DNA from 4 places in the Streptomyces sp. NPDC006296 genome. Region 3 is predicted to be linked to each of the others. Evidence: riboswitches for the same ligand, from Rfam matches in the RefSeq annotation. Region 3 holds a riboswitch; each other region holds the start of a gene.
The links. Region 3 has a riboswitch for cobalamin ahead of ABZ172_RS11535 (ABC transporter substrate-binding protein). Riboswitches for the same ligand answer to the same signal wherever they lie in the genome.
Positions count from the first base shown of each region.

Region 1 (5,056 bases), on a different contig from region 3:
CCCTTGACCGGGCGGCCGGTCAGCGACCGGGCGTACGAGGTCCAGCGCACCGTCATCGGGTCCGGACGGGAGATGTCGCCGGCCAGCACCGGCGGACGCACGTACCGGGTGCCGTAGGACTGCACCCACCCGTGCCGCGTGGCGAGGTACCCCGACAGCTGCTCCGCGAAGTACTGCACCATGTCGTTGCGTTCGGCCTCGCCGTGCACGAGGACGTCGAGGCCGGCCTTCTCCTGGAAGGAGACCACCTCGGCGATCTCCGCCTCGATCCGTTCCTCGTACGCGGCCGCACCGAGCCGTCCGGAGCGCAGCCCGGCGCGGGCGGTGCGCAGTTCGCCGGTCTGCGGGAAGGAGCCGATGGTGGTGGTCGGCAGCAGCGGCAGCCCGAGGCGGGCGCGTTGGGCCGCGGCGCGTTCTCCGTACGCGTGCGAGCGGCGGGCGTCGGCGGCGGTGACGGCGTCCGCCCTGCTCTGCACGAGCGGGTCGTAGGTGACCGGGGAGTCGGCGCGGGAGGCGAGGTCCGCCTGGTTGGCGGCCAGCTCCGCGGCGACGGCGTCGGTGCCCTCGGCGAGCGCCCGGGCCAGCGTGACGATCTCCCCGGTCTTCTGCCGGGCGAAGGCGAGCCAGCGGAGGATCTCGGGATCGATGTCCCGCTCGGCGGCGGCGTCCAGCGGCACGTGCAGCAGGGAGCAGGAGGCGGCCACGTCGACCCGGTCGGCGAGTCCGAGCAGGGTGGCCAGCGTCGCCAGCGCCTTCTCGTGGTCGTTGATCCAGACGTTGCGGCCGTTGACGACCCCGGCGACCAGCCGCCTGCCGGGCAGCCCGCCGACGGCCGCCAGGGCCTCCAGGTTCGCGGCGCCGGTCTCCGTGAAGTCGATCGCCAGTCCCTCCACCGGCGCCTCGGCCAGGACGGGCAGGGCCTCACCGAGGCGGCCGAAGTAGGTGGCGACGAGCAGGCGGGGGCGGTCGGTGAGGGCGCCGAGGTCGCGGTAGCCGCGCCGGGTGGCGTCCAGTTCGGCGGGAGTGCGGTCCTGGACGAGCGCCGGCTCGTCTAGCTGGACCCACTCGGCCCCGGCCGCGCGCAGATCGGCCAAGACCTCGGCGTACACCGGCAGCAGCCGGTCCAGGAGCGTGAGCGGATCGAAGTCCGCGGCGACCCCGGGGGCGGCCTTGGCGAGGAGCAGATAGGTCACCGGGCCGAGGAGCACGGGCCGGGCGGCGAGCCCCAGGGCGGCGGCCTCCCGGAGCTCGGCGACCTGCTTCGCGGAGTCCGCCGTGAAGACGGTGTCCGGTCCCAGCTCCGGGACCAGGTAGTGGTAGTTGGTGTCGAACCACTTCGTCATCTCCAGCGGAGCGGCGTCCTGGGTGCCGCGCGCCATCGCGAAGTAGCCGTCGAGCGGATCGGCGGCGACCGCCTCCCGGTGGCGCTCCGGGACGGCGCCCACCATGACGCTGGTGTCCAGCACGTGGTCGTAGTAGGAGAAGTCGCCGGTCGGCACCTCGCCGATCCCGGCGCCGCTCAGCTGCCGCCAGTTGTCGCGGCGCAGTCCGGCACCGGTGGCGTGCAGGGCGTCGGCGGTGACCCGGCCCTTCCAGTAGCCCTCGACGGCCTTCTTCAGTTCCCGGTTCCGTCCCTGCCGGGGGTAGCCGTACACAGTGGACCGCGCTGCCGCGGTCGCGTGCTCGGTGGTCACGGAGATCTCCTTCGCGAGATGAATCCCTGAGATCCCGGGGACGGGACGAGGGCGCGAAGGGATGACGTACCGGGCGGAGGGCGCCGTACGACGCTGGCATCCGCCTGGTATGTACGCCGACCCGCCCACGAGGTCACCGGGATGTCCGCACACGGTCGGTCCGCGCGCGGGCAGGTGGCAGGTCTTCGGACTCGCGGGCGCACCCTCGAAGAGGACACCTAGTGGCCGTCGCTTCCCAGGTCCGGTTCGTCGGACCCAGTGCGTATGACGGCGGTCGTTCCCGCTCACCGCTGCGGGGCAGTCCCGGATTCCCACCGGGTTCCCTCTTGCGACGCATCCCGCCTGGCGGACGGGGCGAACCAGCTGCACGCACCAGCATAGGGCCGCCGGGGGGTGCGCCGGGTCCGATCCGGCCACGCGGACGGCGGAGCGCCGGCCGCGTGCCCGGTCACTCCGCCGCTGTCGGGTTCCCGCGCCGGCCGGCGTGGAAGCGGGCCTTCTTCTGACGGTTCCCGCACGTGTTCATGTCGCACCATCTGCGGGTGCGGCTCCGGCTGATGTCGAAGAAGGCGGCCCGGCAGGTCGGCGACGCGCAGAGGGCCAGCCTCCCGTCCCGTTCGCCCGCGACGACGCCGACCGCGTCGGCGGCGATCACACCGAGGGCGTCCTCGACGCCGGTGGACGGGCCGAGCAGCCAGCGCCGCTCACCCCCCGGCGTCAGGACCGCCGCGGCGCGGCCCCGGGCACTGCGGTCGTTGATGACGCGGACGGCGGAGGCGGGCAGCACCTCCTGGACGGCGGCCGCCGTCGCGACGGCGTGCACGGCCTCCCTCAGTTCCCGTGCGAGGTCGAGCTGGGCGGGGGTGCAGGAGTCCACGGCGAGGCCGCTCACCGCCAGCCAGTCGACGAGCCGTTGCGGTGTGGGGATGCGCTCCACCGGGGTGCCGTGACGCTCCGACAGCGTCCCCGTGAAGCTGGTCGCCAGCACGGCGCCGAGGCGGAAGTCGGGGGACGCGGCGGACATGGAACCACCTTAGCCGGTTGCGACGTGACTCGGGAGACTGCTAGAACCGTCAATGCCGGTTCTCGACACCCCGGTCCCGGTTCCCCGACGGCCAGGAGGTCCCGTGCCCCGTCCGACCGCCGACGTGCACCCGTACGAACCCCGTGCGACCGACGCCGAACTCGACGACCTGCGCGCGCGACTGGCCGCGGCGCGCCTCCCGGAGGCCGAGACGGTCCGGGGCGCCGCGCCCGGCCCCGGCCGATGGGGGCAGGGCGTCCCCCTCGCCGACCTCGTCCGGGTCGTGGACCACTGGCGCACCGACTACGACTGGCGGTCGTTCGAGGACCGCCTGCACCGCATCGGCCAGTTCCGGACGGTGATCGACGGTCTCGGGATCCACTTCCTGCACCGCCGGTCCGCGCGCGCGGACGCCACCCCGCTGGTCCTGACGCACGGCTGGCCGGGGAGCGTGGCCGAGTTCGTCGACGTGGTGGACGAGCTGGCGGATCCGGCGGACGCGGCCGCGCCCGCGTTCCACGTGGTGGTTCCCTCGCTGCCGGGCTTCGGTCACAGCGACAGGCCGGCCACCACCGGGTGGGGGACCGAGAAGATCGCGGCCGCGTGGGTGGAGCTGATGGGGCGGCTCGGCCACCGCAGGTTCCTGGCCCACGGCGGTGACTGGGGAGGCAACATCACGACGGTCCTCGGCGGCCGGTTCCCCGCGCACGTCCTCGGTGTCCACACCACGTTCGCCGAGGCGCCTCCGGGGCTGACGACGGACGGACTGACGGCGGCCGAGCGCGGATGGGCCGAGGAGACCCGGGACTTCTGGCACCACCGCGCGGCGTACGCGAAACAGCAGGCGACCCGGCCGCAGACCATCGGCTACGCGCTCGTCGACTCACCGGTCGGGCTTCTCGCCTGGATCCTCGACAAGTTCGCCGAGTGGTCGGACACCGAGGACAGCCCGTTCGAGACGATCTCCCTCGACCGGGTGCTCGACAACGTCACCCTGTACTGGCTGACGCGGACCGGCGCGTCGGCGGCCCGCCTCTACCACGAGAGCCACAACTCGCTCGATCCCGGGCTCCGGGTCGACGTGCCGTCGGCCGTCACCATGTACCCCCGCGACATCGAGAAGTGTCCGCGCCCCTGGGCGCAAGAGCGGTACCGGCGGATCGTCCGGTGGAACGCGCCCGCCGAAGGGGGACACTTCCCGTCGCTGGAGGTCCCCGGATATTTCGTCGAGGACCTGCGGCAGGGTCTCGCGGCCGTGCTGGCCGCTCGCCGCTGAGGCCCGGCGTGGCTCGGGCGCCAGGGCGAGCGGTCGACGCAGCGGCAGAGGCCGTCCGGCGCTCCGGGCCTCGCACCCCGAGGGCTGTCGCACCGCGGCCCGGCGCGATCACCCCGGGCGTCCTGCCGCCCACCGCCACGGCGCGTCCGGTGCCCGCCCGGTCCGGGCGGGCACCGGGTGTTCAACGGATGTTCAGCGGGCCAGGGCGGTGTCCAGCCACTGCAGGGCCTCCGGTGTGACCGGGTCCGTGATGTCGGCGAACTCCTCGTGCTTCTTCAGGAACTTCGCCACGTACGGGCAGACCGGGACGATCCGCCTGCCCGCTTCCCGCACCTGGCTCAGCGCCTCCTGGACGAGGACGGAGGCCAGGCCCTGCCCGGCGAAGGCGTCGTCGATCTCCGTGTGGAAGAAGACGCGCTGCCCGTCGCGGTCCCGGTAGGCGGTGAAGCCCGCCGTCACCTCACCGACCAGGATCTCGTAGCGGTGCCGGGCGTCGACGTGACGGACCAGGGGAGCGGAGGACCGGGTCATGGTGTGCTGCCTTTCGGGGGCGACGGGTTGCCACGCGGTGCGAGGGCCGCGTTCGGGAGGGCCGGAGCGGGGATGCGGTCGCCGGGGTAGCCCTCGACGTGGCCGAAGCGGTCGGAGGACGCCTCCCACTCCCGCCGGGCCTCGACGATGTCCTCGTGGCTGCGGCCCACGAAATTCCACCACATGACGATCCGTTCCTCGAACGGGGTTCCGCCCACCAGCACCGCCCGGGCGGGGGCGTCCGTCTCGTTGACCAGGGTCATCGTGCGGTTCCCGGTGCCGGTGTAGCCGAGTTCCGATCCGCGCAGCGGTGTGCCGTCCAGACGGATGCGTCCCCGGTCGACGAGGAGCCCGTGCTCGAAGGCGGGATCGATGCCGAGGGTCGTGGTCGCGTGTGGTTCGAGGACGATCTCGGCGCCGAGCAGCGGGGTGAAGGCCGGGACCGGCGACGTGTCCCCGGCCAGCGAGCCGAGGAACACCCGGATCACCGCGCCGTCCAGGTGGACCGCGCCCGGCACGTGGTGCCGGAAG
Region 1 covers NZ_JBEXRT010000070.1:10,376-15,431, reverse strand. Annotated here, with positions in the region: gene metE (5-methyltetrahydropteroyltriglutamate--homocysteine S-methyltransferase) at 1-1,694, opposite strand, end outside; cobalamin riboswitch at 1,853-2,073, opposite strand; gene ABZ172_RS29345 (CGNR zinc finger domain-containing protein) at 2,143-2,718, opposite strand; gene ABZ172_RS29340 (epoxide hydrolase family protein) at 2,822-3,994, shown strand; gene ABZ172_RS29335 (GNAT family N-acetyltransferase) at 4,187-4,525, opposite strand; gene ABZ172_RS29330 (pirin family protein) at 4,522-5,056, opposite strand, start outside.
Region 1: it holds a riboswitch for cobalamin, as region 3 does, so the genes downstream of both, metE (5-methyltetrahydropteroyltriglutamate--homocysteine S-methyltransferase) here and ABZ172_RS11535 (ABC transporter substrate-binding protein) in region 3, are expected to answer to the same signal.

Region 2 (5,056 bases), on a different contig from region 3:
GGTCCAGCTGTGCCGGCTGCCGGAGCAGCGCCAGGAGGGCGTTACCGAGGAGGCCGGTGGTGGTCTCGTGCCCGGCCACGAACAGCAGCACCGCGAAAGAGACGAGTTCTTCCTCGCTCAGACGATCGTCTCCGTCCCGGGCCGCGACGAGCCGGTCGAGCAGAGAGTGACCGGGGGACAGGCGCTTGGCGGCGATGAGACGCGTCATGTGGCCGGCCAGCGCATGCGAGGCCGCGTCGGCGAGGCCGGGCCTCCCCGACGCGAACAACTCGCCGGACCAGCGCCGGACATCGGAGCGGTGGTCCTCCGGCACTCCGAGCAGCTCACAGATCACGAGGACCGGCAGGGGAACCGCGAGGGCGTCCATGAAGTCCAACCGCTCACCGACGGGCCACCGGTCCAGCAGCTCCCCGGTGACCCGGGCGATGAAGGGACGGAGCTCCGTGACGGCTCCGGTCGTGAACGCCGCGGTCACCAGCCTGCGCAGCCGAGTGTGCCGGGGCGGATCGGCGGCCAGCATGGTGTGCGCCACCGCGGGATGCAGCCGACGCGGTGACTCCTTGCCGCTGAAGAACACCCCGGTGTCCTTCGAGAGCCCGGGGTGGGCGAGGGCTTCCCGGGCTTCCGCGTAGCCGGTGACCAGGTAGCCGGTACGCCCACCGGAGCCTGTGGCCACGGACTGCACCGGACAGGCGGACCGCATGGCCGCGTACGTCGGATACGGGTCCTGGAGGAAGCGGGGATCCTGCGTCGGGTCGGTCATGCTCCCAGGCTCCGGTCCGTCCGTGTCGGGCGTCGTCTCCGACACGCCCGACACGGACGACGCAGGCACGAGTGACCGGGAGAGGCCGCTCCGTGGCCGACTGCAAGCCCTCCGCAGGGCCGTCTCCGGCCTCGGCGGGGCGGCCCGTCCTCGTCGCTCCCTCCCTGTGCGGGACGGCTGTTCAGCGCAGCGCCGCCACCAGCGCGTCGCCCGCCGAGCACCAGATCTGCCGTGCCTCGGTGAAGCCCTGTTCCCGCAGAGTGGTGAGGTGCCAGTCGGTGGCCGTGGGGCGGTCGCGCTCCACCGGCGAGGGCCGGCGCTCGCGCGGGTCGCCCAGCAGGGCGAAGCGGCGCGACGCATGCGCGGCGAGAGTGGGGTCGTCGGCCACCCGGCTCCACCAGTCGGCCCAGTCGAGGGCGCCCTCGCTCCGCTGCCGTTCCTGCCGCCGGGTCAGCAGGGTGCCCAGAGCGGCGTTGAGGCGTGGCGCCGACGCGTCGTCCATGTGGTCCGCGTTGAGGAACACGCCGCCGTCCCGCAGGAGTCCGGCGAGAGTGCCGTAGAGGCGGCGCAGGGGTTCGGTGTCCAGCCAGTGCAGGGCGGTGGCGGTCACCACGGCGTCGAACGACCCGTGGGGGAGGCGTGCGGTCCAGTCGGGGTCGGTGAGATCGGCCTCGGCGAAGGCGACGCGCTCGTCACCGGCGAAGTGCCCGCGGGCGATGGCCAGCAGAGCCGGGTCGATGTCGACGCACACGGTGCGCGCTCCCGGGAGTGCGCGCAACACCCGGTCGGAGATGCTGCCGGTGCCGCAGGCGAGGTCGAGAACGAGCGGGGTGCGGCCCGCGACCGCCTCGACGGCGTCGGTCATGACGCGGAACCGCTCCTCCCGGTCCGGCATGTACCACTCCTGCTGTCGATCCCAACTCGTCTGCCAGTGCTGCCAGTCGGTCGTGCCCGAGGCGCTGGTGGTCATGGGGGAGGGGTTCCTTTCGCCGAATCCGGACGGGGCTGGTTCGCGGGTCTCCTTCGGACGATCGCCCAGAACCATGGGCTACGCATCGAACAAGTAGGTGCAAGGTATGCGCAAGAGGGCCGAGTGTGCAGTTGGCCACCCGGGCGGCACCGCCGTCGGGCATAATGCGCGGCGTACACAGGAGCGACGGGAACCAGGAAGCCGGTGCGAGTCCGGCGCGGTCCCGCCACTGTGACCGGGGAGCGAACCCCACACGCCACGGCCGTCCGGCCGGAAGGCGGGGTGAGTGCCGATCCGGCAGCCAGGAGACTGGCCCGTCGCTCTCACCGACCGTCCGGGGCGTGGACTCCCCAGGAGGAGGCTCGTCATGTACGTCGCGGACCGGCGTACGGCCGGCGCGCCGACCGGCCCTGGGCCACGTCCGGCGACCAGGGGAAGGTCCCGCACACCATGACATCCTCCTTCGCGCGCCGCCGTCTGCTCACCGCGGCGGGCGGCCTCGGCGCCGGCGCCGTCCTCGCGGGCTGCTCCTCCGGCGGCGGTGACGGACCGTCGGACACCCGCCGGCTGCGGGCCGCCTTCAGCGCGGGCGGATCGCAGGAGACCCTCGACCCGCACCGGGCCCCGCTCTTCGTCGACCAGGCCCGTGCCAAGGCGCTGTACGACAGCGTGCTGACGTACACGGATGACATGTCCGTGCAGGCCCGGCTCGCCGAGAGCTGGGAGAGCGACCGGTCCGGCAGCCGGTGGACCGTGCGGCTCCGCTCCGACGCCCGCTTCCACGACGGCGGTCGGGTCACCGCGGCGGACGTCCTGTGGAACTACCGCCGCATCGCCGACCCCGCCACCGGCGCCGCCGCCCAGCAGCTCTTCTCCGGCGTCGACTTCGGGGCGAGCGCGGCGAAGGGACGCGACCTCACCCTGGTCCTCCGGGAACCCGACTTCGAGTTCCCCGCGGCCCTCGGAGCCCCCGGCACCGAGATAGTCCCGAAGGGCACCGAGGACTTCGGCGCCCCCGTCGGCTCCGGCCCCTTCCGGTACCGCTCGTTCGAGCCGGGCGGCAACGCCCTGTTCAGCGCCTGGGCCGACCACTGGGACGGCGGCCCGCGGATCGAGGAACTGGAGTTCGTGCCCGTCAACGACGAACGGGCCCGGCTCAACGCCCTGTTGTCCGGCCAGGTGCACTACGCCCACGATCTCACCGCGGCCTCCGCGAGCCGGGTGGCCGGCCGTGACGGGCTCGCCGTGCTGCGCAGCAGGCTCAGCACGATGCAGGCGATCCTGCTGCGGCTGTCCCGCGCCCCGTTCGACGACGCCCGGCTTGTGCAGGCGTTCACGCTCGGGCTCGACCGGGACCGCCTCGTCGAGGTCGCTCTCTCCGGACACGGCACCCCGGGCAGCGACCTCTTCGGGATGGGGCTGCGCGCCTACCCCGACGGCCTGCCCGCCCGGGAACGCGATGTCGACCGGGCCCGGTCCCTGGTCGAGGCGGCGGGGGCGGGCGGGCTCGCCGTCGCGCTGGAGACCAGCGACGCCGACCCCACCTGGAGCAACGCCTCCACCCTCATCGCCGACCAGCTGAACGACATCGGCCTGAAGGTCGCCCCGCACGTGCGTTCGGCCGCCACCTACTTCGGTGAGGTGAAGACCAAGGGCGTCGCCCTCCACAGCCGCACAGCCACCTTGCCCATCGTCACCCACCTGCGGTCCCGGCTGCGTGGCGGAGCCGCCAACAACCTCACGGGATACGAGGACGCCGCCTTCGACCGCCTGCTCGCCCAGGCCACCGCCACCCGTGACGAGAAGACACGCCTCGAACTCCTGGACCGCGCCCAGCGCCGCGCCCGGGACCGCGACGGCCAGCTCGTATGGGCCTTCAGCGACTGGAACATCGGCCACCGCGACACCGTCACCGGCCTCCGGGCCGCTCCGCCCAACTCCTGCGACTGGGCCCGGTTCGACCGGGTCCGGCTGAGCTGACGGGCCCCTCGCAGGTGACTCCGCACGAAGACCGGTGGCGAGGGAAGCCGGTCGTCGACCCGCCCTCGCGGCCCGCGCCGACGCGGCGGCTCCCGGGGACCGCCCGGTACGCGCTGATCAGGATCGCGACGGCACTGCTCCAGACGGCCTTCGTCCTGGTCGCGGTGTTCACGCTGACCTCACTGCTGCCGGGGGACAGCGTGGACGCCGTCCTCGGGGAGCAGGGGACCCCCGAACAGCAGCGCCTGGCCCGTGCCGACCTCGGGCTGGACGAACCCGTCGGGACCCGCTTCGTGCACTGGGTCACCGACGTGGGCCGGGCGGACCTGGGGACGTCCTCGGTCACCGGCCTGCCCGTCACCGACGAGATCGCCGGCCGGTTCGCCGCGACCGCGGTCCTGGCGGGCGCGGCGCTGGCGATCCTCGTCCCCCTCGCGCTCGCGCTGGGCGTCCTGACGGGGCTGCGGGAGGGCTCCGTCGGCGACCGCGTGCTCAACGCCTCGGCCCTCGCGCTGCACGCCGTACCGGAGTTCGTCCTCGGCCTGCTGCTGACCGCCTGGCTCAGTGTGGGCCTCGGACTGCTCCCCGCCACCTCCGCAGGGCTGCGCGGCGCCGAGATCCTCACCGACCCCGCCGCCCTCGTCCTGCCGGTGGGGGTGCTCATCGCGCGTCAACTGTGCGATCTCGCGCGGCAGATACGCATCGGCGTGGCCGCGCAGGTGGCGGGCCCGGCCGTCCGGCACCTGCGTCTGCTCGGCCTCCCCGAGCGCACCGTCGTCCTGCGACACGTCCTGCCCGGCTGTCTCGCTCCCGCCGTGCAGCAACTGGCGCGCTGCGTCGACGGACTTCTCGGCGGCACCGTCATCGTCGAATCGCTGTTCGCCGTCGGCGGCCTCGGCACTGGATTCGTCGAGTCCGTGCAGGACCGCGACATTCCGGCCGTCCAGGGGTACGCCCTGCTCTTCGCCGTGACCGCGCTGACCGTCAGTCTTCTCGCCGACCTGGCCGTGGCCCGGCTGACACCCCAGCGGGAGGGACGCGCGTGACCCACCCCTCGTCCGGCACCGGCAGCCGCTCCCGCCTCTTCGACGGCATCCGCCGGAGCGTTCCCGTCCTGCTGCTCGGACTGCCTGTGGCACTCGCCCTCGGCGGGCCGTACGTCGCCGGCTCCACCCGGCCCGACTCCGCCGCGCTGCTGCCCCCCGGCGGAGAACACCTCCTGGGCACCGACGTCCTGGGCCGTGACGTCCTCGCACTCGTGCTCAGCGGCGGACGGTCCGTGCTGATCATGACCTCGGCCGCACTCCTGACCGCCGGTGTGCTCGGGCTGCTGCTCGGCCTGT
Region 2 covers NZ_JBEXRT010000003.1:38,102-43,157, reverse strand. Annotated here, with positions in the region: gene ABZ172_RS02775 (cytochrome P450) at 1-763, opposite strand, end outside; gene ABZ172_RS02770 (class I SAM-dependent methyltransferase) at 945-1,733, opposite strand; cobalamin riboswitch at 1,925-2,045, shown strand; gene ABZ172_RS02765 (ABC transporter substrate-binding protein) at 2,184-3,713, shown strand; gene ABZ172_RS02760 (ABC transporter permease) at 3,728-4,759, shown strand; gene ABZ172_RS02755 (ATP-binding cassette domain-containing protein) at 4,756-5,056, shown strand, end outside.
Region 2: it holds a riboswitch for cobalamin, as region 3 does, so the genes downstream of both, ABZ172_RS02765 (ABC transporter substrate-binding protein) here and ABZ172_RS11535 (ABC transporter substrate-binding protein) in region 3, are expected to answer to the same signal.

Region 3 (5,056 bases):
ACCGATCTTCTGACCGGCGTACTCCTCGGTCCGGACTTCCGCCGTGAACACGGCTTCTGGCAGCGGCTGATCAGCACAGAACCGTTCCGCCGTCCCGCCGGCGGGACGCCCGAGGAGCGGCTGGCCCTCGCCTACGAGCGCCTGCGGATCCTCAACCGGAGCCTCGACAGCGGAGCGCGGCTCGCGGCCGACCCGAGGGCGCTGGCCGCCCTGCACGCCTGGCTCGGCCCGGTCGACCCCGCGCTGACCACCGTGGCGGGCATCCACTACAACCTCTTCCTCGGCAGCCTCCTGGACCACGATCCGGCCGGCCGGCGCGACCTGTCGGACCACCTGGCGATGCGCAGCATCGGCACCTTCCTCTGCACGGAGGTGGCCCACGGCAACAACGCGGCGGCGATGGAGACCACGGCGACGTACGACCGGGAACGGGACGGGTTCGTCCTGCACACCCCGAACGCGGGCGCGCAGAAGTTCATGCCCAACACGAGCCCCGCGGGCGGGGCCAAGACCGGGCTGGTCGCGGCGCGCCTGGTGGCCGACGGCGCGGACCACGGGGTGCGCCTCTTCCTGGTGCCGCTCACCGACCACGAACGGGCGCTCCCCGGCGTCCGGGTGCGGCTGCTCCCCGCCCGGATGGGCAGTCCCGTGGACCACTGCCTGACCGCGTTCGACCGGCTCTTCGTGCCGCGTGACGCGCTGCTGGATCCCGACGGTGAGAGCGGCGCCCCGGGGGAGTTCAGGACGGGACCGGGGGACAGGCGCCGGCGCTTCCTGGCCTCGATCGGGCGGGTGACCCCCGGCCGGATCGCCATGAGCGCCTGCGCGGCCGGCTCGGCCCGCGCCACCCTCGCCGTGGCCGTCCGCTACGGCGGCCACCGGATGATCTCCGGCACCCGCGGCGCCCCGCCCGTCCCGGTCAACGCCCACCGGACGCACCACGGCCCGCTCGCCTCGGCGATGGCCACCGTCTTCGCCATGACCCTGCTCCACCGGCGGGCCCAGGAGCGCTGGGAGGCCTGTACGGACGAGGAGGCCAGGACCCGGGCGGGGACGCTGGTCGACGTCGCCAAGGCCTGGATCACCTGGCGTGCGCGCGAGGTCATCGTCGAGAGCCGTGAACGCTGCGGTGCGCAGGCGCTGCTGGAGAACAACGGCATGACCGAACTCGTCACGGGAGTGGAGGGGGCCATCACCGCGGAGGGCGACAACATCGCCCTCTACGCCCGGGCCGCCGCCGACATGCTCTTCGCCGCCGAACCGGGCCGCGCGGACGTCCTGCCCCCGTACACCGGCGACCTCTCCGACCCCCGCTTCCTCGGCGCACTCCTCGCCTCGGTCCAGGACATCTGGTTCGTCCGGGCCAGGGAGCGCGCCTCGCGGGCCCCCGACGCCGACGCCCTCGGACGCTGGAACGCCGTCTCGGGCCCGGCCCTGCGCGGGGTCGAGGCCTACGCCCACCGGGAGGCCGCCGCGGCCTACGCCGAGGCCCGCGCCGCACTCCCCGAGGGGGAGGCGAAACAGCGGCTGGGCGAGCTGGAGCGGCTGTTCGCCGTCGAACGGGTGGCCCGCAGCAGCGGCGACCTGCTGGCCGCCGGCCTGCTGAACGCCGATCAGGTCGGGGAGCTGGCCCACGAGGCCGAGGAACTGATCGCGGCCGTCGCCGCGCACGCCCCGCGGCTCGCCGACTCCTTCGCCCTGCCCGAGGCGCTGCTCGCCGACTGGCCGATCGCCGGTCCGGGCTACGCCGACGCCTACGACGACCCCGAGGGCCCCTGGAACTCCGCCGCGGCGGACGCCCGGTGAGCGCCCCGCGCCCGGAGCGCACGAGCTGCGGCCGGATCGCCGGACGCCTGGAGATCCTGGGCCTGCGCGCCGTCCTGCTGGCCTACTGGGGGACGACGGCTGTGCTCGCCCGCCGGGAACACCGGCCGCACACCGCCGGCGGCGAATCGGTTCACCCCGGGCGCTGACCCGTGCGGCAGCCGTCGCCGGCCGGGCGCCAGGACCGGTCCCGCCCGGCCGGCGACGGCCCCCGAGGCCGGCGACACGCCGCGTGATAGCTTGCAGGCGCCAGTCACACTCCCCAGGGAGTCAGGGAATCCGGTGCGAATCCGGAGCTGACGCGCAGCGGTGAGGGGAACGGGCGGGGCCACGGCCACTGGGACACCCTCGGGTGCACCGGGAAGGCGCCCCGTCCGGACGAACCCGAGTCCGAAGACCTGCTGGCACCCGCTTCCGCACCGGGAGCGGAACTCCGTACCGGGCTCCGCGCATGAGCCCAGAGACGCCGAGGACCTTGTGCCCCCCATAGCCAGCACCGCACGCCGAACCGCCCTGCTCGTCACGGGACTTCTGCTCCTCTCCGCCTGCGGCCCGGGCGGCGGCCCGTCCGACGGCGCCGCGCCGAAGGGCTCGGCCGACGGCTTCCCCGTGACACTCCGGAACTGCGGCCGCACGGTGACCGTCGACGCGGCGCCGCGCCACGCCGTGTCCCTCAACCAGGGGTCGACGGAGATCCTGCTCTCCCTCGGCCTCCGCGGCCGGCTCGCCGGGACCGCGAACTGGACGGACCCGGTGATGAACGGCCTGGAGAAGGACGAGGCCACGGTCCCCCGGATCGCCGAGAACCAGCCCTCCTCCGAGAAGGTCCTCGCCGCGGAACCCGACTTCGTCAGCGCGTCGTTCGAGTCGACGCTCGGCAAGGGCGGCGTGGCGCCCCGCGAGCAGTTCGAGGAGCTCGGCGTGCCGACGTACCTCTCTCCCACCGACTGCGCGGGCAAGGACAACACCGGCAGCAGCGACGGCTCCCGCACCACGCCCCTGACCATGGACGGCGTCTACGGCGAAGTGCGCGATCTGGCGAAGGTGTTCGGCGTACCCGAGCGCGGCGAGAAGCTGATCGACAGCCTCCGGGAACGCATCACGAAGGCGACCGCGGACATCGACGCCTCCGACACCACCCTGCTCTACTGGTTCGCCAACGCGGAGGCCCCCTATCTGGCGGGCTGCTGCGGCGCCCCCGGGATCATCACCGGCGAACTCGGCGCGAAGAACGTCTTCGACGACACGCACGAGGAATGGCCCCAGATCAACTGGGAGACCGTCGCCGACCGTGATCCGGACGTCCTGGTGATCGGCGACCTGACCCGCAAGTCCCAGACGGCGGAGAGCGCCGCGAAGAAGATCGAGTTCCTGGAGTCCAACCCCGCCACGAAGAACCTGGACGCCGTCCGCCACAAGCGCTACATCCTGCTCAGCGGTCAGGCCATGAACCCGACCGTCCGGACCGTGGAAGGCGTCGAGCGCGTCGCGGCGGGGCTGCGCGCGTTCGGACTGACGGGGTGACGAGGACCGAAGCCGCCCCGGACACCGCGCTCCGGCCACCGCCCCCGGCACCGCCGGCCGCCGCGCCGCGGCTCCTGCGCGACGGGCTCGTGTGGGGCGCCGGGATCGTCCTGCTGCTCCTGTCCGTCGCGGTCGCCGTGACCATCGGCCCGGCCCGGATCTCGGTCCCGGACGTGTGGTCCGCGGTGGCCGCGCACCTCGGCCTGGGCGAGGGACGGCTGACCCCCGTCCGCGACGGCATCATCTGGAACCTGCGCATGCCCCGCACCCTGCTCGCCGCGGTGTGCGGGGCCGGACTCGCGGTGTGCGGCACCGTCATGCAGTCGCTGCTCCGCAACCCGCTCGCCGACCCGTTCGTCCTCGGCGTGTCCTCGGGGGCGTCCACCGGGGCGGTCGTGGTCGTCGTCCTGGGCGTCGGCGGGGGAGCGGTGTCCGTCGCGGGCGGCGCCTTCACCGGGGCGCTGTGCTCGTTCGCCCTGGTGCTGCTGCTCAGCCACACCCTCGGCGGATCCACCGACCGGGTCGTGCTCTCCGGGGTCGCCGCCATGCAGCTGTTCTCCGCGCTCACCTCGTTCGTCGTGATGACCGCCGCCGACGCGGAACAGACCCGGGGCGTGCTGTTCTGGCTGCTCGGCTCGCTGAGCGGGGTCGGCTGGACCGATGTGGGGACCTGCGCGGCCGTGCTGGCCGCGACCCTGCTGATCTGCCTCGGCCACGCCCGCACCCTCGACGCCTTCGCCTTCGGGCAGGACGCGGCGGCCGCCCTCGGCGTGCACGTGGCCCGCACCCGGATCGTGCTGCTCTGCACGACCGCGCTGCTGACCGCCGCCCTCGTCAGCTCGGCCGGCGCCATCGGCTTCGTCGGCCTCGTCCTGCCGCACGCCGCCCGCGCCCTGACCGGAGCGGGACACCGCAGACTGCTGCCGGTGACCGCGCTCGCCGGAGCCGTCTTCCTGGTCTGGGTCGACACCCTGGCCAGGACCGTCCTCGACCCCCAGGAGGTCCCGGTCGGGGTGGTCACCTCGCTCATCGGCGTGCCCGTGTTCGTCCTGATCCTGCACCGCACCCGGAGGAGCGCATGACCCGCGACGCGCGGCGGACGGCCGTCCCCGGCGACGGCCTGCGGGCCGAACGGGTCAGCAGGGAGGCCGGCGGACGCCTCCTCCTGGACGGGGTGAGCATCGCCCCGCCGCCCGGCGCCACGGTCGGGCTCCTCGGACCCAACGGATCCGGCAAGACCACGCTGCTGCGGGTGATGGCGGGCGTGCTCACCCCCGGCACCGGAGTCGTGACCCTCGACGGCCGCACGCTCGCCGAGACCGGCCGGCGGGCCGTGGCCCGCCGTGTCGCCGTCGTCGACCAGCACGCCGTCACCCAGGTCAACCTGAGCGTCCTGGACGTCGTACGGCTCGGCCGCATCCCGCACCGGCGCGCCTGGTCCGCCTCCGGACCCGAGGACGAGGAGGCCGTGCGCGAGGCCCTGGCGCGCACCGGGCTCACGGGGCGCGCCGCGCAGTCCTGGCACACCCTGTCCGGCGGCGAGCGCCAGCGCGTCCAGATCGCCCGCGCGCTCGCCCAGCGGCCCCGCGAACTCCTGCTCGACGAACCCACCAACCACCTGGACATCCAGCACCAGCTGGAACTGCTCTCGCTGGTCGCCGAGCTCCCCGTGACCGCGGTGCTCGCGCTGCACGACCTCAACCTGGCC
Region 3 covers NZ_JBEXRT010000012.1:149,024-154,079, reverse strand. Annotated here, with positions in the region: gene ABZ172_RS11545 (acyl-CoA dehydrogenase) at 1-1,806, shown strand, start outside; gene ABZ172_RS11540 (hypothetical protein) at 1,803-1,973, shown strand; cobalamin riboswitch at 2,058-2,245, shown strand; gene ABZ172_RS11535 (ABC transporter substrate-binding protein) at 2,302-3,348, shown strand; gene ABZ172_RS11530 (iron chelate uptake ABC transporter family permease subunit) at 3,345-4,430, shown strand; gene ABZ172_RS11525 (ABC transporter ATP-binding protein) at 4,427-5,056, shown strand, end outside.

Region 4 (5,056 bases), on a different contig from region 3:
TGCTCCCGTAGGTGACGGTGCCGTGGTTCCGCAGCAGGCACCCGGTGCGGCCGCGCAGGGCGGTCAGCATGGCGTCGGCGAGCTCAGGGGTCCCGTAGCGCGCGTAGGCGGCGGTGCGGACGGGGCCGCCGAGGAAGGCCGCGGCGTAGTGCACGAGCGGCACCTCGGGGACGAGGGTGGAGACGGCCGTGGCGTGCACGGCGTGGGTGTGCACGACGGCGGCGGCGTCGGTGTGGCGGTAGACGGCCAGGTGCAGCGGGAGTTCGCTGGTGGGGGCCATGGCGCCCAGGACCTGGCGTCCGTCGAGGTCGACGCCGACGGCGTCCCCGGGGCCGAGGCGGTCGTAGGGCACGCCGCTGGGGGTGACGAGGACGATGTCGCCCACCCGGGCCGACACGTTGCCCGAGGTCCCGACGACCAGTCCGTCCGCCGCCGTCCGCCGGGCCGCCGCGACGACACCGTCCCACGCCCGCCCGACCGCGTCCGGTCCCCGCTCGTCCCGCTCGTCCATGCGGGGATCCTAAGGGCTGTCCCGTCGTCCCCGGGGGGACGGGACACGGCTGGTGCGTGACCGCGGCGGACGTGACCGACGTCTCGCGGACCGGGCGCACCGGGCGCGGCGCGGAGGGTCCGCACCGGGCGCCGGCCGGGCCCCGCACCGGCCGCGGGAGTCCGGCCCCCTCACCGCGCACACAAGCGGAACCCGGTTACGCGCTTGGGGTCACCGGGTCGCCCTGCCCAGTTCATCTTCCGTTCACCCAGGTTGCTTACGTTCCCCGTGCCAATGACGTCGAACGATTGCCTGGGTAAATGGAACACATCACGCTGCTGCTTGCGATTGTGGTCGTGACAGCTCTCGTGTTCGATTTCACGAACGGTTTCCACGACACCGCCAACGCGATGGCGACCACCATCTCGACCGGCGCCCTCAAGCCCAAGACAGCGGTGGCCATGTCCGCCGTCCTCAACCTCGTCGGCGCGTTCCTCTCGGTGGAGGTCGCCAAGACGATCTCCGGCGGGATCGTCAATGAGGACGGCCTCAGAACCGAGGTCATCTTCGCCGCGCTGGTCGGTGCCATCCTGTGGAACCTGCTGACCTGGCTGGTCGGCCTCCCCTCCAGTTCCTCCCACGCACTCTTCGGCGGGCTCATCGGCGCCGCGGTGATGTCGGCCGGCTGGTCCTCCATCAACGGCGGGACCGTCGTCACCAAGGTCCTGCTGCCCGCGATCGCCGCGCCCCTGGTGGCCGGTGTCGCCGCGCTTCTGGCCACGAAGCTGACGTACCGCCTCAACCGGAAGATCACCGACGAGGCCCAGCTGGCGTCGACGGCCAAGGGGTACCGCGCCGGCCAGATCGCCTCGGCCGGCCTGGTCTCGCTCGCCCACGGCACCAACGACGCGCAGAAGACCATGGGGATCATCACCCTGGCCCTGGTCACCGGCGGTGTCCTCGCCCCCGGGTCGAACCCGCCGGTCTGGGTGATCGCCTCCGCGGGCATCGCCATCGCGCTGGGCACCTACCTCGGCGGCTGGCGCATCATCCGCACGATGGGCAGCGGCCTCACCGACCTGCGCCCGCCGCAGGGCTTCGCGGCCCAGACGAGCGCGGCGACGGTCATCCTGGCCTCCTCGCACCTCGGTTTCTCCCTCTCCACCACCCAGTCCTGCTCGGGTGCCGTCATGGGCGCGGGCCTCGGGCGCGCGGGGGGCGTGGTCCGCTGGTCGACCGCCACCCGGATGTTCGTCGCCTGGGGTCTGACGCTGCCGGCCGCCGGACTGGTCGGCGCGGGTGCCGAGTTCCTGACCAAGCAGGGCCCCTGGGGCGTCGCGGTGGTCGCCGTGCTGCTCGTCGCCGGTTCCGGCGCCATCTGGCTGCTGTCGCGCCGCAAGCCGGTCGACCACACCAATGTCAACGCGGCCGAGGGCGAGCCCGCGGGCGTCGTCACCACCGCCATCGCGGCCGTCAGCCCGCCGCCGGCCGGTGTGGGTGTCGCGGGCCTCAAGACCACCATCCACGCCCCGGCGGCCGAGACCCCGGTCGACCGCCCGGCCACGGTGTAAGGACAGATCCGCATGAACATCGACTGGGCAGCTCTCGCGTCCGTCTTCGGCGTCAGCCTCGTGATCACCGTCGCGCTGGTCGGCCTCTTCACCCTCGGCATCACCGGCCTCGCCAGGCAGACCCCGGGAGCGCAGGGCGGCGGGGGCGGCGTGCTGGCGCGCACCGGCGCGTACGCCTGCTTCGCGCTGTGCGCGGCGGCGGTCGCGTACGGGATCTATCTGATCGTCGCCTGACCCGCCGAGCGGGCGGTACGACGTGCTCGGGCCGGACACACCCTCGTGTGTCCGGCCCGATGTGCGTCGGAGCACACGGAAGCCCCGCAGGTCAACGGCAGGTTGACGGGCGTTCATGGGGCGTGGTGGACTGCCGGAGCCGTTTACGGCGACAGGAGAGGAAGCCGGTGCGAATCCGGCGCGGTCCCGCCACTGTCACCGGGGAGCAGCCTCCACACGGAAGTCACGGTCCGCACGCGGACTGGAAGACCGGGGGAACTGCGGATCCGGGGAGCCAGGAGACTCTCGTCGCCGGTCACGTCGAACCAGGGCGCGGACCCTGAGTGAGGACATACGCCATGCCGGGCTGCCCCGCGTCGGTCACCGAACCACCCTCCGAGCAGGCCCGTCGAGGCGCGACGGCCGGCTGACCGGTGCGAGCCGACCGCGTCTTCACGTACGGTGCCGCCGCCGGCCTGATCGGCGACCTGGTGTTCGGCGACCCCCGGCGGGGCCATCCGGTCGCCGCCTTCGGGCGTGCCGCGGCGGAGACCGAGCGCCTGCTCTGGCACGACCACCGCGGCTGGGGCGCCCTGCACACCCTCGTCTGCGCCGGGGGCGCCACGGCCGCCGCCGCGCTGGCCGCCCGCGCCGTCCGCGACCGTCCCGCCGCGGCCGTGGCGCTGACCGCGGCCGCCACCTGGTCCGTCGTCGGCGGCACCTCGCTGGGCCGCGAGGCGCGTGCCGTCGGCGCGGCCCTGGCCGCCGGGGACCTCGGGTCGGCCCGGGAGCGGCTGCCGCACCTGTGCGGCCGCGACCCGCAGGCGCTGGACGGGCCCGGCATCGCCCGGGCGGTGGTGGAGTCCGTCGCCGAGAACACCTCGGACGCCGTCGTGGGGGCCCTGGTGTGGGGGGCGATCGGCGGGGTGCCCGGACTGATCGGCTTCCGGGCCGTCAACACGCTGGACGCGATGGTCGGGCACCGGTCGCCCCGGCACCGGCGCTACGGCTGGGCGTCGGCCCGCCTCGACGACCTGGCCGGCTGGCCGGGGGCCCGGCTCACCGCCGCGCTGGCCGTGGCCGCCGGAGGACGTCCGCGCGAGGCGGTCCGCGCCTGGCGGGCCGACGCGGGACGGCATCCCAGCCCCAACGCGGGCCCGGTGGAGGCCGCGTTCGCGGGGGCGCTCGGTGTGCGGCTCGGCGGCACCCTCGCCTACGGCGGACGGGTGGAGCACCGGCCGGTGCTGAACGCGGAGGCCGGCCGGGACGTGCGGGTCGGGGACATCGAACGAGCGGTGCGGCTGTCGCGCCGGGTGAGTGTGCTGGCCCTCGTCGTGTGTGCGGCGGTGCGGCCGGCCAGGGGACGGAGGGCCACATGAGCGGCGGGCTGCTGGTCGCGGGCACCACTTCGGACGCGGGCAAGAGCGTCGTCACGGCGGGCATCTGCCGGTGGCTGGTGCGCCGGGGGGTGAAGGTCGCGCCGTTCAAGGCGCAGAACATGTCGCTGAACTCCTTCGTCACCCGGGAGGGGGCGGAGATCGGGCGGGCCCAGGCGATGCAGGCGCAGGCCGCCGGGGTGGAGCCGTCGGCGCTGATGAACCCGGTGCTGCTCAAGCCCGGCGGGGACCGCTCCAGCCAGGTCGTCCTGATGGGGAAGCCGGTCGGCGAGATGAGTGCGCGCGGCTACCACGGGGGGCGGCAGGAGGCGCTGCTGGGGACGGTGACGGACTGTCTGGAGCAGTTGCGGGGCAGTCATGACGCGGTGATCTGCGAGGGGGCGGGCAGTCCGGCCGAGATCAATCTGCGGCGTACGGACATCGTGAACATGGGCGTCGCGCGGGCCGCGCGCTTCCCGGTGCTGGTGGTCGGCGACATCGACCGGGGCGGCGTGTTCGCCTCGTTCTTCGGGACGACGGCGCTGCTGGGCCCGGAGGACCAGTCGCTGATCGCCGGCTACCTCGTCAACAAGTTCCGCGGCGACGTGTCGCTGCTGGAGCCGGGGCTCGACATGCTGCTGGGGCTCACGGGCCGGCGGACCTACGGGGTGCTGCCGTACGCCCACGGCCTGGGCATCGACGAGGAGGACGGGCTGCGGGTCTCGATGCGCGGCACCGTGCGGGAGTCGGTCGTCGCGCCGCCGCACGGCGAGGAAGTGCTGCGCATCGCGGTGTGCGCCGTGCCGCTGATGTCGAACTTCACCGACGTGGACGCGCTGGCGGCCGAGCCGGGCGTGGTGGTGCGGTTCGTGGACCGGGCGGAGGAGCTCGCCGACGCGGACCTGGTGATCGTGCCGGGCACCCGCGGCACCGTGAAGGCCCTGGCGTGGCTCCGGGAGCGCGGTCTGGCCGACGCCCTGCTGCGGCGGGCCGCCGAGGGGCGGCCGGTGCTCGGGATCTGCGGCGGGTTCCAGGTGCTCGGTGAGCGCATCGAGGACGACGTGGAGTCGCGGGTCGGCCTCGTCGAGGGGCTCGGGCTGTTGCCGGTGCGGGTCCGATTCGGCCGGGAGAAGGTCCTGGCCCGGCCGGCCGGGACGGCGCTCGGGGAGCCGGTGGAGGGCTACGAGATCCATCACGGGGTCGCCGAGGTGGGCGGCGGCGAGCCGTTCCTGGACGGATGCCGGGTGGGCGCGGTGTGGGGGACGCACTGGCACGGTTCGCTGGAGAGCGACTCCTTCCGGCGTGCCTTCCTGGCCGAGGTGGCGCGGGCCGCGGGCCGGCGGTTCACGGCGGCGCCGGACACGAGCTTCGGGGCGCTGCGGGAGGAGCAGCTGGACCGGCTGGGG
Region 4 covers NZ_JBEXRT010000039.1:11,957-17,012, reverse strand. Annotated here, with positions in the region: gene ABZ172_RS23860 (class II aldolase/adducin family protein) at 1-511, opposite strand, end outside; gene ABZ172_RS23855 (inorganic phosphate transporter) at 811-2,061, shown strand; gene ABZ172_RS23850 (hypothetical protein) at 2,074-2,295, shown strand; cobalamin riboswitch at 2,452-2,580, shown strand; gene ABZ172_RS23845 (cobalamin biosynthesis protein) at 2,709-3,653, shown strand; gene ABZ172_RS23840 (cobyric acid synthase) at 3,650-5,056, shown strand, end outside.
Region 4: it holds a riboswitch for cobalamin, as region 3 does, so the genes downstream of both, ABZ172_RS23845 (cobalamin biosynthesis protein) here and ABZ172_RS11535 (ABC transporter substrate-binding protein) in region 3, are expected to answer to the same signal.